One region of the Cytobacillus dafuensis genome, then DNA from elsewhere that is predicted to be linked to it. Evidence: a T-box and tRNA genes for the amino acid it is inferred to sense, from the RefSeq annotation. Region 1 holds a T-box; the other holds one or more tRNA genes.

The links. A T-box is a leader RNA that pairs with one kind of tRNA and senses whether it is charged. The one in region 1 lies ahead of leuS (leucine--tRNA ligase), so its partner is inferred to be a tRNA-Leu.
Region 2: it has a tRNA-Leu gene. The T-box ahead of leuS (leucine--tRNA ligase) is inferred to sense a tRNA for this amino acid. The anticodon was not compared.

The regions. Positions count from the first base shown of each region.
Region 1 covers NZ_CP042593.1:3,787,070-3,793,242, reverse strand. The annotation lists gene FSZ17_RS18065 (GntP family permease) at 1-1,210, shown strand, start outside; gene FSZ17_RS18060 (3-hydroxybutyrate dehydrogenase) at 1,258-2,034, shown strand; T-box leader at 2,312-2,533, shown strand; gene leuS (leucine--tRNA ligase) at 2,580-4,997, shown strand; gene FSZ17_RS18050 (rhodanese-like domain-containing protein) at 5,174-5,476, shown strand; gene yedF (sulfurtransferase-like selenium metabolism protein YedF) at 5,549-5,776, opposite strand; gene yedE (selenium metabolism membrane protein YedE/FdhT) at 5,766-6,173, opposite strand, start outside.
Region 2 covers NZ_CP042593.1:94,278-100,450, reverse strand. The annotation lists rRNA gene FSZ17_RS00525 (23S ribosomal RNA) at 1-393, opposite strand, end outside; rRNA gene FSZ17_RS00520 (16S ribosomal RNA) at 609-2,159, opposite strand; tRNA gene FSZ17_RS00515 (tRNA-Ala) at 2,329-2,404, opposite strand; tRNA gene FSZ17_RS00510 (tRNA-Pro) at 2,416-2,492, opposite strand; tRNA gene FSZ17_RS00505 (tRNA-Arg) at 2,564-2,640, opposite strand; tRNA gene FSZ17_RS00500 (tRNA-Leu) at 2,655-2,743, opposite strand; tRNA gene FSZ17_RS00495 (tRNA-Gly) at 2,749-2,823, opposite strand; tRNA gene FSZ17_RS00490 (tRNA-Leu) at 2,834-2,918, opposite strand; tRNA gene FSZ17_RS00485 (tRNA-Lys) at 2,929-3,004, opposite strand; tRNA gene FSZ17_RS00480 (tRNA-Thr) at 3,028-3,100, opposite strand; tRNA gene FSZ17_RS00475 (tRNA-Val) at 3,111-3,186, opposite strand; rRNA gene rrf (5S ribosomal RNA) at 3,194-3,310, opposite strand; rRNA gene FSZ17_RS00465 (23S ribosomal RNA) at 3,378-6,173, opposite strand, start outside.

The sequences.
Region 1 (6,173 bases):
TTTTAGCGGTATGCCTCTATTTCCACAGCTTGCTGCGGAAGGCGAAGCAAATTTAGTTGGTAATTATATGTCCGGATTCTCAGGTTTCGTGACGTCATGGTATTTAATGTTCCTATTAGGAGCAATTTTTGGAAAGGTCATGGAGGATAGCGGGGCAGCAGATAGTGTTTCGAAAATGGTTGTGGATAAGCTAGGAATGAAATATGCCGTTTTAGCAATCGTAGCATCTTGTGCGATTTTAACCTATGGTGGTGTAAGTTTATTTGTCGTAGCATTCTCTGTTTATCCTATGGCTTTAAGCTTGTTCAAACAGGCAAATCTGCCGAGGAGATTTATCCCAGCAGCACTTGCATTCGGGTCCGTAACATTTACGATGACTTCTGCAGGGTCACCAGAGATTCAAAACTGGATTCCAATTGAATTTTTAAACACAACTCCGTATGCAGGCTGGGAGGTTAGTTTGATTGTAGCCGTATTTATGATGATCTTTGGTTACTGGTGGCTGAAAAGGATGATAACAAAAGCTGTTAAAAAAGGAGAAACATTTGTCTCAAGGGATAGTGATCCAGTAACAGAAAACAAAGCTTTACCAAACCCATTTATGGGAATTCTTCCTTTAGTTGTCGTATTATTAATTTCTTATGTTTTTCACGATTCTCTTAAACAATCTGCACTTATTATTGCTTTATTAGGCGGAGTTATTGCTACTTATTTATTGAATAGAAAATACTTCAGAAATTTCTGGAATGCCGTTTCAGAGGGAACTCTAGGGGCATTAATTGCTATCGGTAATACAGCGGCTGTTGTCGGATTTGGAGGAGTGGCAAAAGCTGTTCCGGCTTTTACAACTGCTGTTGAATTTATGACTAGTATTCCTGGAAGTCCGCTTATTGGAGGGGCTATTGCTGTAAGTGTAATAGCTGGAATGACGGGCTCAGCTTCTGGAGGTCAGGCGATAGCCTTGCCTTTAATTGCACCACATTATATGGATATGGGAGTAAATCCTGAAGCATTGCATAGGGTTGTTGCCATATCGTCGGGTGCCTTGGACTCTCTGCCTCATAATGGTTATGTTGTGACAACAGTACGATCTATTTGTGGTGAAGCTCATCAGGATGCTTATGGTGCAGTTGGCGCACTAACGGTTATTGTTCCTGCCATAGGTGTTGCAATTGCGATCATTTTATTCTCATTAGGCTTAGGGATTTAGATTTCAAAGAGATCTTGGTATGTTAGGTATTTGAAAGGAGTCACAACATGGTTCAGGAAAAAGTTATTTTTATTACAGGTGCTGCTCAAGGAATTGGTTTTGAAATAGGGAAAAAATTTGCAGCAGCTGGAGCAAAAATTGTTTTAACCGATATTCAAGAAGATGCAGTCAAAAGGGCTGCAAAAAATTTGCAGGATGAAGGCTATGACGCTATCGGATTAAAATGTGATGTGACATCAGAAATTGATATTCAATCCTGCTTGCAAGAAGCAGTAAGCCATTATGGAAGTTTAGAGGTACTTATAAATAATGCTGGCTTGCAGCATGTTTCATATATCGAAGACTTCCCAACCGATAAGTTTGAATTTCTAATAAAAGTCATGTTGACGGCACCATTTATTTCCATTAAGCATGTTTTGCCAATTATGAAAAAACAGCAATTTGGCAGAATCATTAATATGGCTTCCATCAATGGCTTAGTCGGCTTTGCAGGAAAAGCTGCTTACAATAGTGCAAAGCATGGAGTAATTGGGTTAACGAAAGTAGCGGCATTAGAAACGGCCACAGATGGAATTACCGTTAATGCCATCTGTCCTGGCTATGTGGATACAGCCTTAGTTCGGAATCAGCTCAATGATTTAGCCAAAACGAGAAATGTGCCGCTTGAAGATGTATTAAATGAAGTAATTTTTCCATTAGTTCCTCAAAAAAGGTTATTAACTGTTGATGAGATAGCTGAATGTGCTATTTTCTTAGCTAGTGATTCTGCAATGGGGATGACTGGGCAGGCGATTGTGATAGATGGCGGGTATACGGTTCAATAAAGTGAAACTTCAATAAGTGGGGTTTTTTTTCATCCCCCACTTATCCTTTTTTAGTTCCCTAAAAGTTTTGATGTGGGGGTCTTACTGCCGGTTAATGCGGGATAAAACATTTCAAGGGGCAATCAGTATTGATTGCCCTTTATTTTTTTGGGGAAAATAGTAAAAATGTTTTCACACATGAACATTTACTTCATATGCTAAGTATTAAATTTCTCGTCAGGATGAGCCCCCTTGCATCTTGGCGGGAAATTATATACAATTACATTTAATTAAATAGTTATCTGCTAAGATAAGGAGCAGTAATGGTGTTTTATTCTGATTTAGAGAGCTGACGGGTGGTGCAAGTCAGTCAGGTATCCCATGAACTCGCCTTTGAGCAGCAAGTGTGAATGAACAGTAATGCTTGCCGTATACCGCGTTAAGGTTGAATGAAGCGAGTGACTTTGTCACTAATGTGGGTGGTACCGCGGGAGATATACATAATCCTCTCGTCCCTATTATGGGATGAGAGGTTTTTTTATTTTATTTTTTAGGAGGAAATTGAGATGAGTTTCAATCATCAACAGATTGAAAAGAAGTGGCAAGCATTTTGGGAAGGAAATAAAACATTTAAAACGAGTGAAGACAAAGGAAAGCGTAAATTTTATGCGCTTGATATGTTCCCATATCCATCTGGTGCAGGACTTCATGTAGGCCATCCTGAAGGATATACGGCAACTGATATTCTTTCACGAATGAAGCGGATGCAAGGATATAATGTTCTTCATCCAATGGGATGGGATGCATTCGGTTTACCAGCTGAGCAATACGCTTTAGATACAGGAAATGACCCAGCTGAATTTACTGAGCAGAATATCAATACATTCCGTCGCCAAATTAAAGAACTCGGTTTTTCATATGACTGGGATCGTGAAGTGAATACGACAGATCCTAATTATTACAAATGGACTCAATGGATTTTCACTAAGCTTTTTGAAAAAGGCCTAGCTTATATCGATGAAGTAGCCGTTAACTGGTGTCCAGCTTTAGGAACAGTTCTAGCTAACGAGGAAGTCATCGATGGGAAGAGTGAGCGTGGCGGCCACCCAGTTGAAAGAAGACCAATGAAACAATGGGTATTAAAAATAACTGAGTATGCTGATCGTTTACTTGAAGATCTAGATCTATTAGATTGGCCAGATAGTCTTAAAGAAATGCAGCGCAATTGGATTGGACGTTCAGAGGGTGCTGAGGTTACTTTCCAAATTGAAGGGCATGAAGGAACATTTAAAGTATTTACAACACGTCCTGATACTCTTTTTGGCGCTACTTATGCAGTCCTAGCTCCTGAACATGCTTTAGTAGAAAAAATTACAACGGCAGAGCGACAAAGTGCTGTCAATGAATATCTTGAAAAAGTTAAAACAAAGTCTGACCTTGAAAGAACAGATTTAGCAAAAGAAAAAACAGGCGTATTTACAGGTGCCTTTGCTATTAACCCAGCTAATGGCGAAAAAATGCCAATCTGGATAGCGGACTATGTATTGGCTAGCTATGGAACTGGTGCAATCATGGCAGTACCTGCTCATGATGAGCGCGACCATGAATTCGCAAAGCAATTCGGACTTCCGATCATTGAGGTTGTTGCTGGTGGTGATGTGGAAAAGGAAGCTTACACAGGCGACGGAGAACATGTGAACTCAGATTTCTTGAATGGAAAGAATAAAGATGTGGCTATTGCGGAAATGATTTCTTGGCTTGAGGCGAAAGGTCTTGGAACGAAGAAAGTGACATTCCGTCTACGTGACTGGTTATTCAGCCGCCAGCGCTATTGGGGTGAACCAATTCCAATTATTCATTGGGAGGATGGCACGATGTCAGCAGTCCCAGTGGATCAGCTGCCATTAATTCTTCCGAAAACGACAGAAATTAAACCTTCTGGTACAGGGGAATCTCCGCTTGCTAATATTGAAGATTGGGTTAATGTTGTAGACCCTGAAACAGGGAAAAAAGGGCGTAGAGAAACGAACACAATGCCTCAATGGGCGGGAAGCTGCTGGTATTATTTACGCTATATTGATCCACACAATAGTGAAGCACTTGCAGATCCAGAAAAGCTAAAAGAATGGCTTCCAGTTGATATTTATATCGGAGGAGCAGAGCATGCCGTTCTTCACCTTTTATATGCACGATTCTGGCATAAGGTCCTTTATGATATTGGGGTTGTTCATACGAAGGAACCTTTCCAAAAGCTATTTAACCAAGGAATGATTCTTGGTGAAGGCAATGAAAAAATGAGTAAATCAAAAGGGAATGTCGTAAATCCTGATGATATTATTGCGAGCCATGGCGCAGATACTCTTCGCTTATATGAAATGTTCATGGGACCACTAGATGCTTCGATTGCATGGTCAACTAATGGTTTAGATGGCTCAAGAAGATTCCTAGACCGTGTATGGCGCTTATTTATTGAGGAAAACGGAGAACTAAATCCAAAAATCCAAGAGTCAGAAGAAGTAAGCAACCTTGAAAAGGTTTACCATCAAACAGTGAAAAAAGTAACAGAGGATTATGAGGGATTACGATACAATACAGCGATCTCACAAATGATGGTCTTTATTAATGAAGCATATAAAACGACAGTTCTTCCTAAGCACTTTATGGAAGGCTTCGTTAAATTGCTTTCACCAATTACACCTCACGTTGCGGAAGAGCTTTGGGAAAAGCTTGGCCATAGCGAAACCATTGCCTATGAAGCATGGCCAGCATTTGATGAGGCAAAGCTTGTAGATGATGAAGTTGAAATTGTTATTCAAGTAAATGGTAAAGTAAAAACGAAGCTGCTTGTTCCAGCAGATGCTCAAAAGGATGCTCTAGAAAAAATCGCAATTGAAGATGAAAGAGTTAAAGAGCAAATTGATGGAAAAACCATTCGCAAAGTCATTGCTGTCCCAGGAAAGCTGGTCAATATTGTAGCGAACTGATAAAAGTGGCGGATATATTGCCAAGTGTGCAGATAAATAAAAAGAGAAGGTCAAATCTCCTCTAGTAACTATGTCTAGACAAATAAATAATAACATCCTCCGATTGCGTTTTCGGAGGATGTTTTTTAATATGGGTATAGGGAAAACTAATATTTGGTTTAGAAAGGAAGTATTTGATGGATATAGAAATTATGACAACTGATGATTTAGAAAAAAAGGTAGCTGCTGGTGAAAAATTAGAGCTTGTCGATGTAAGGGAAGATGAAGAGGTTGCATATGGCATGATTCCAGGAGCAAAGCATATCCGCATGATGACAATTCCTGAAAACTTGGATTACTTTGATAAAGATAAAGAATATATTTTTATTTGCCGTTCAGGTGCCCGAAGTGAAAATGTTTGCTACTATATGCAGGATCAAGGATATAAGGTTCGCAATTTGGCAGGCGGCATGATGCAATGGAAAGGCGAAACAATATAATTTTATTAAAGAAAAAGACCGAATCAATCAAGCAGGAGTGATTGATTGATTCGGTCTTTTTGCTAATCTTCATTACACTTGAATAAAAAAGTATAAATCTTGCCCATCTTTATATGGTTCTTTTGCTAAAGTATAGCCATGCTTAACGACTTCTTCAGGGACGTTTTTGAAAGAAGCTGGACAGTCTGCAATAACTTGCAGTACTTCACCTTTTTTCATATCTTTTAAGGTTTCTAATGAGTAAATAACAGGGAAGGGACAAGGCTCTCCTCTTAAGTCTAAAGTATAATCAATAACCATGCTGCTTCATTCCTCCTTTTTTAAAACCAGTTCCGAATCGATAATGTTTCTCCCAAAATACAGCTACTGCAAACCAGACAGCGAGCATAATGAGTGTTAGAACGAGGGCTGTTATTGGTCCAAATTTTTCAATTAAATTAATTTTAGAACCACTTTTAACAAGTGTGTTAAAAATACCTAAATGATCCCAGCCGTATGCTAGGAAGGTGGCACCAATAATATTTCCTGCAAAAACAAATAAATATAAAACCTGACCTTCCATTACTCGGTACATCATACCTGTTTCACAGCCGCCAGCTAGTACAATTCCTAGACCAAATAATACTCCACCGATAAATGTGCTTGGGGCAGCAATTTTCGTAATCGGCTCTAATCCGTAAACAACAATGACGACGAA
Region 2 (6,173 bases), 1.2 Mb from region 1:
AAGTTTCAACTACAGGGCTTTTACCTTCTATGGCCGGCCTTTCCAGACCTGTTCATTTACCTCGTTCCTTTGTAACTCCGTGTAGAGTGTCCTACAACCCCAAGAGGCAAGCCTCTTGGTTTGGGCTAATCCCGTTTCGCTCGCCGCTACTCAGGGAATCGCGTTTGCTTTCTCTTCCTCCGGGTACTTAGATGTTTCAGTTCCCCGGGTCTGCCTTCAATACCCTATGTATTCAGGTAAAGATCCTATCCCATTACGGATAGGGGGTTCCCCCATTCGGAAATCTCCGGATCAAAGCTTACTTACAGCTCCCCGAAGCATATCGGTGTTAGTCCCGTCCTTCATCGGCTCCTAGTGCCTAGGCATTCACCGTGCGCCCTTTCTAACTTAACCTACTTCGGTCAACGATTAACGTTGTCCTCATGGTTTGTACTCTTACTCAATGAATAAATAAGAGAGAAAACTAAAATGGCGATTACTCGGTTATTCTTCTTCATTTCATTATCTAGTTTTCAAAGAACAAAAGTTTTGAGAGATTATTCTCTCAAAACTGAACGAACAAGAAACGTCTTATTTAAGAAGTATGAAATACTTCTATATATCCTTAGAAAGGAGGTGATCCAGCCGCACCTTCCGATACGGCTACCTTGTTACGACTTCACCCCAATCATCTGTCCCACCTTAGGCGGCTGGCTCCTTACGGTTACCCCACCGACTTCGGGTGTTACAAACTCTCGTGGTGTGACGGGCGGTGTGTACAAGGCCCGGGAACGTATTCACCGCGGCATGCTGATCCGCGATTACTAGCGATTCCGGCTTCATGCAGGCGAGTTGCAGCCTGCAATCCGAACTGAGAATGGTTTTATGGGATTCGCTTAACCTCGCGGTCTCGCAGCCCTTTGTACCATCCATTGTAGCACGTGTGTAGCCCAGGTCATAAGGGGCATGATGATTTGACGTCATCCCCACCTTCCTCCGGTTTGTCACCGGCAGTCACCTTAGAGTGCCCAACTGAATGCTGGCAACTAAGATCAAGGGTTGCGCTCGTTGCGGGACTTAACCCAACATCTCACGACACGAGCTGACGACAACCATGCACCACCTGTCACTCTGTCCCCCGAAGGGGAACGCCCTATCTCTAGGGTTGGCAGAGGATGTCAAGACCTGGTAAGGTTCTTCGCGTTGCTTCGAATTAAACCACATGCTCCACCGCTTGTGCGGGCCCCCGTCAATTCCTTTGAGTTTCAGCCTTGCGGCCGTACTCCCCAGGCGGAGTGCTTAATGCGTTAGCTGCAGCACTAAGGGGCGGAAACCCCCTAACACTTAGCACTCATCGTTTACGGCGTGGACTACCAGGGTATCTAATCCTGTTCGCTCCCCACGCTTTCGCGCCTCAGTGTCAGTTACAGACCAGAAAGTCGCCTTCGCCACTGGTGTTCCTCCACATCTCTACGCATTTCACCGCTACACGTGGAATTCCACTTTCCTCTTCTGCACTCAAGTTCCCCAGTTTCCAATGACCCTCCACGGTTGAGCCGTGGGCTTTCACATCAGACTTAAGGAACCACCTGCGCGCGCTTTACGCCCAATAATTCCGGACAACGCTTGCCACCTACGTATTACCGCGGCTGCTGGCACGTAGTTAGCCGTGGCTTTCTGGTTAGGTACCGTCAAGGTACCGCCCTATTCGAACGGTACTTGTTCTTCCCTAACAACAGAGTTTTACGATCCGAAAACCTTCATCACTCACGCGGCGTTGCTCCGTCAGACTTTCGTCCATTGCGGAAGATTCCCTACTGCTGCCTCCCGTAGGAGTCTGGGCCGTGTCTCAGTCCCAGTGTGGCCGATCACCCTCTCAGGTCGGCTACGCATCGTTGCCTTGGTGAGCCGTTACCTCACCAACTAGCTAATGCGCCGCGGGCCCATCTGTAAGTGATAGCCGAAGCCATCTTTCAGCTTTCCTACATGTGTAGAAAAGAATTATCCGGTATTAGCTCCGGTTTCCCGAAGTTATCCCAGTCTTACAGGCAGGTTGCCCACGTGTTACTCACCCGTCCGCCGCTAACTTGCGAGAGCAAGCTCTCACAAGTCCGCTCGACTTGCATGTATTAGGCACGCCGCCAGCGTTCGTCCTGAGCCAGGATCAAACTCTCCAATAAAGAGTAAGATTAGCTCTTAAAAATGTCTTATAAAAAGACTTAGAAAACGTTGACGTTTTTGTTCGTTCAGTTTTCAAAGAACAACTTCAAATGTTTTGTCGTTTTAGACGACTTTTTAATAATACCAGATTCACTAAGTTGAGTCAACAACTTTTTCAAAAACTTTTTATGGTGGAGCCTAGCGGGATCGAACCGCTGACCTCCTGCGTGCAAGGCAGGCGCTCTCCCAGCTGAGCTAAGGCCCCGTATTTTAAAATGGTCGGGAAGACAGGATTCGAACCTGCGACCCCTTGGTCCCAAACCAAGTGCTCTACCAAGCTGAGCTACTTCCCGTATTGTTAAAAGCCAACTATGAAGTACAGCATAAAATTATTTATTCAGGGTCTAATTTCTGAATATTATTATGGCGCGCCCGAAAGGAGTCGAACCCATAACCTTCTGATCCGTAGTCAGACGCTCTATCCAATTGAGCTACGGGCGCATATATAATAATAATGGTGCCGAGGACCGGAATCGAACCGGTACGGTAGTCACCTACCGCAGGATTTTAAGTCCTGTGCGTCTGCCAGTTCCGCCACCCCGGCACTTTTGGAGCGGAAGACGGGATTCGAACCCGCGACCCCCACCTTGGCAAGGTGGTGTTCTACCACTGAACTACTTCCGCATATTATAAATGGTGCGGGTGAAGGGAGTCGAACCCCCACGCCTTGCGGCGCCAGATCCTAAGTCTGGTGCGTCTGCCAATTCCGCCACACCCGCATTATTTAAATGGTGAGCCATGAAGGACTCGAACCTTCGACCCTCTGATTAAAAGTCAGATGCTCTACCGACTGAGCTAATGGCTCGTAATAAAATGATTGCTCAAGAGTGCCGGCCAGAGGACTTGAACCCCCAACCTACTGATTACAAGTCAGTTGCTCTACCAATTGAGCTAGGCCGGCATTATAAATATGGTGGAGGATGACGGGATCGAACCGCCGACCCCCTGCTTGTAAGGCAGGTGCTCTCCCAGCTGAGCTAATCCTCCATAATATGCCTAGCGACGTCCTACTCTCACAAGGGGACAGCCCCTAACTACCATCGGCGCTGAGAAGCTTAACTTCCGTGTTCGGGATGGGAACGGGTGTGACCTTCTCGCTATCGCCACTAGACTGTATGAAATTGAGGTTTTGTTCCCTCAAAACTAGATAATGTTGAAGAAGAATTCGAGTAATCAATTTGGTTAAGTCCTCGACCGATTAGTATTTGTCAGCTCCACGTGTCACCACGCTTCCACCTCAAACCTATCAACCTGATCATCTTTCAGGGGTCTTACTAGCTTGACGCTATGGGAAATCTCATCTCGAGGGGGGCTTCATGCTTAGATGCTTTCAGCACTTATCCCTTCCGCACATAGCTACCCAGCGATGCTCTTGGCAGAACAACTGGTACACCAGCGGTGCGTCCATCCCGGTCCTCTCGTACTAAGGACAGCTCCTCTCAAATTTCCTGCGCCCACGACGGATAGGGACCGAACTGTCTCACGACGTTCTGAACCCAGCTCGCGTACCGCTTTAATGGGCGAACAGCCCAACCCTTGGGACCGACTACAGCCCCAGGATGCGATGAGCCGACATCGAGGTGCCAAACCTCCCCGTCGATGTGGACTCTTGGGGGAGATAAGCCTGTTATCCCCGGGGTAGCTTTTATCCGTTGAGCGATGGCCCTTCCATGCGGAACCACCGGATCACTAAGCCCGACTTTCGTCCCTGCTCGACTTGTAGGTCTCGCAGTCAAGCTCCCTTATGCCTTTACACTCTTCGAATGATTTCCAACCATTCTGAGGGAACCTTTGGGCGCCTCCGTTACTTTTTAGGAGGCGACCGCCCCAGTCAAACTGCCCACCTGACACTGTCTCCCACCCCGATCAGGGGTGCGGGTTAGAATTTCAATACAGCCAGGGTAGTATCCCACCGATGCCTCCACCGAAGCTAGCGCTCCGGCTTCCAAGGCTCCTACCTATCCTGTACAAGCTGTACCGAAATTCAATATCAGGCTACAGTAAAGCTCCACGGGGTCTTTCCGTCCTGTCGCGGGTAACCTGCATCTTCACAGGTACTATAATTTCACCGAGTCTCTCGTTGAGACAGTGCCCAGATCGTTACGCCTTTCGTGCGGGTCGGAACTTACCCGACAAGGAATTTCGCTACCTTAGGACCGTTATAGTTACGGCCGCCGTTTACTGGGGCTTCAATTCAGAGCTTCGCTTGCGCTAACCCCTCCTCTTAACCTTCCAGCACCGGGCAGGCGTCAGCCCCTATACTTCGCCTTACGGCTTCGCAGAGACCTGTGTTTTTGCTAAACAGTCGCCTGGGCCTATTCACTGCGGCTCATCCGGGCTATTCACCCAAATGAGCACCCCTTCTCCCGAAGTTACGGGGTGATTTTGCCGAGTTCCTTAACGAGAGTTCTCTCGCTCACCTTAGGATTCTCTCCTCGCCTACCTGTGTCGGTTTGCGGTACGGGCACCTTTTCCCTCGCTAGAGGCTTTTCTTGGCAGTGTGGATTCAGGAACTTCGGTACTTTATTTCCCTCGCCGTCACAGCTCAGCCTTTATGCAAGCGGGATTTGCCTCGCTTGCAGCCTAACTGCTTGGACGCGCTATTCCAGCAGCGCGCTTACCCTATCCTCCTGCGTCCCCCCATTGCTCAAACGGTAAAGAGGTGGTACAGGAATATCAACCTGTTGTCCATCGCCTACGCTTTTCAGCCTCGGCTTAGGTCCCGACTAACCCTGAGCGGACGAGCCTTCCTCAGGAAACCTTAGGCATTCGGTGGATGGGATTCTCACCCATCTTTCGCTACTCATACCGGCATTCTCACTTCTAAGCGCTCCACCAGTCCTTACGGTCTAGCTTCAACGCCCTTAGAACGCTCTCCTACCACTGACATCGTAGATGTCAATCCACAGCTTCGGTGATACGTTTAGCCCCGGTACATTTTCGGCGCAGAGTCACTCGACCAGTGAGCTATTACGCACTCTTTAAATGGTGGCTGCTTCTAAGCCAACATCCTGGTTGTCTAAGCAACTCCACATCCTTTTCCACTTAACGTATACTTTGGGACCTTAGCTGGTGGTCTGGGCTGTTTCCCTCTTGACTACGGATCTTATCACTCGCAGTCTGACTCCCATGGATAAGTCTTTGGCATTCGGAGTTTGTCTGAATTCGGTAACCCGATGAGGGCCCCTAGTCCAAACAGTGCTCTACCTCCAAGACTCTTACTACATGAGGCTAGCCCTAAAGCTATTTCGGAGAGAACCAGCTATCTCCAAGTTCGATTGGAATTTCTCCGCTACCCACACCTCATCCCCGCACTTTTCAACGTGCGTGGGTTCGGTCCTCCATCCAGTGTTACCTGGACTTCAACCTGGACATGGGTAGGTCACCTGGTTTCGGGTCTACGACCACATACTCATTCGCCCTATTCAGACTCGCTTTCGCTGCGGCTCCGTCTCTTCAACTTAACCTCGCATGTAATCGTAACTCGCCGGTTCATTCTACAAAAGGCACGCCATCACCCGTTAATGGGCTCTGACTACTTGTAGGCACACGGTTTCAGGATCTCTTTCACTCCCCTTCCGGGGTGCTTTTCACCTTTCCCTCACGGTACTGGTTCACTATCGGTCACTAGGGAGTATTTAGCCTTGGGAGATGGTCCTCCCTGCTTCCGACGGGATTTCACGTGTCCCGCCGTACTCAGGATCCACTCTGGAGGGAACGAAGTTTCAACTACAGGGCTTTTACCTTCTATGGCCGGCCTTTCCAGACCTGTTCATTTACCTCGTTCCTTTGTAACTCCGTGTAGAGTGTCCTACAACCCCAAGAGGCAAGCCTCTTGGTTTGGGCTAATCCCGTTTCGCTCGCCGCTACTCAGGGAATCGCGTTTGCTTTCTCTTCCTCCGGGTACTTAGATGTTTCAGTTCCCCGGGTCTGCCTTCAATACCCTATGTATTCAGGTAAAGATCCTATCCCAT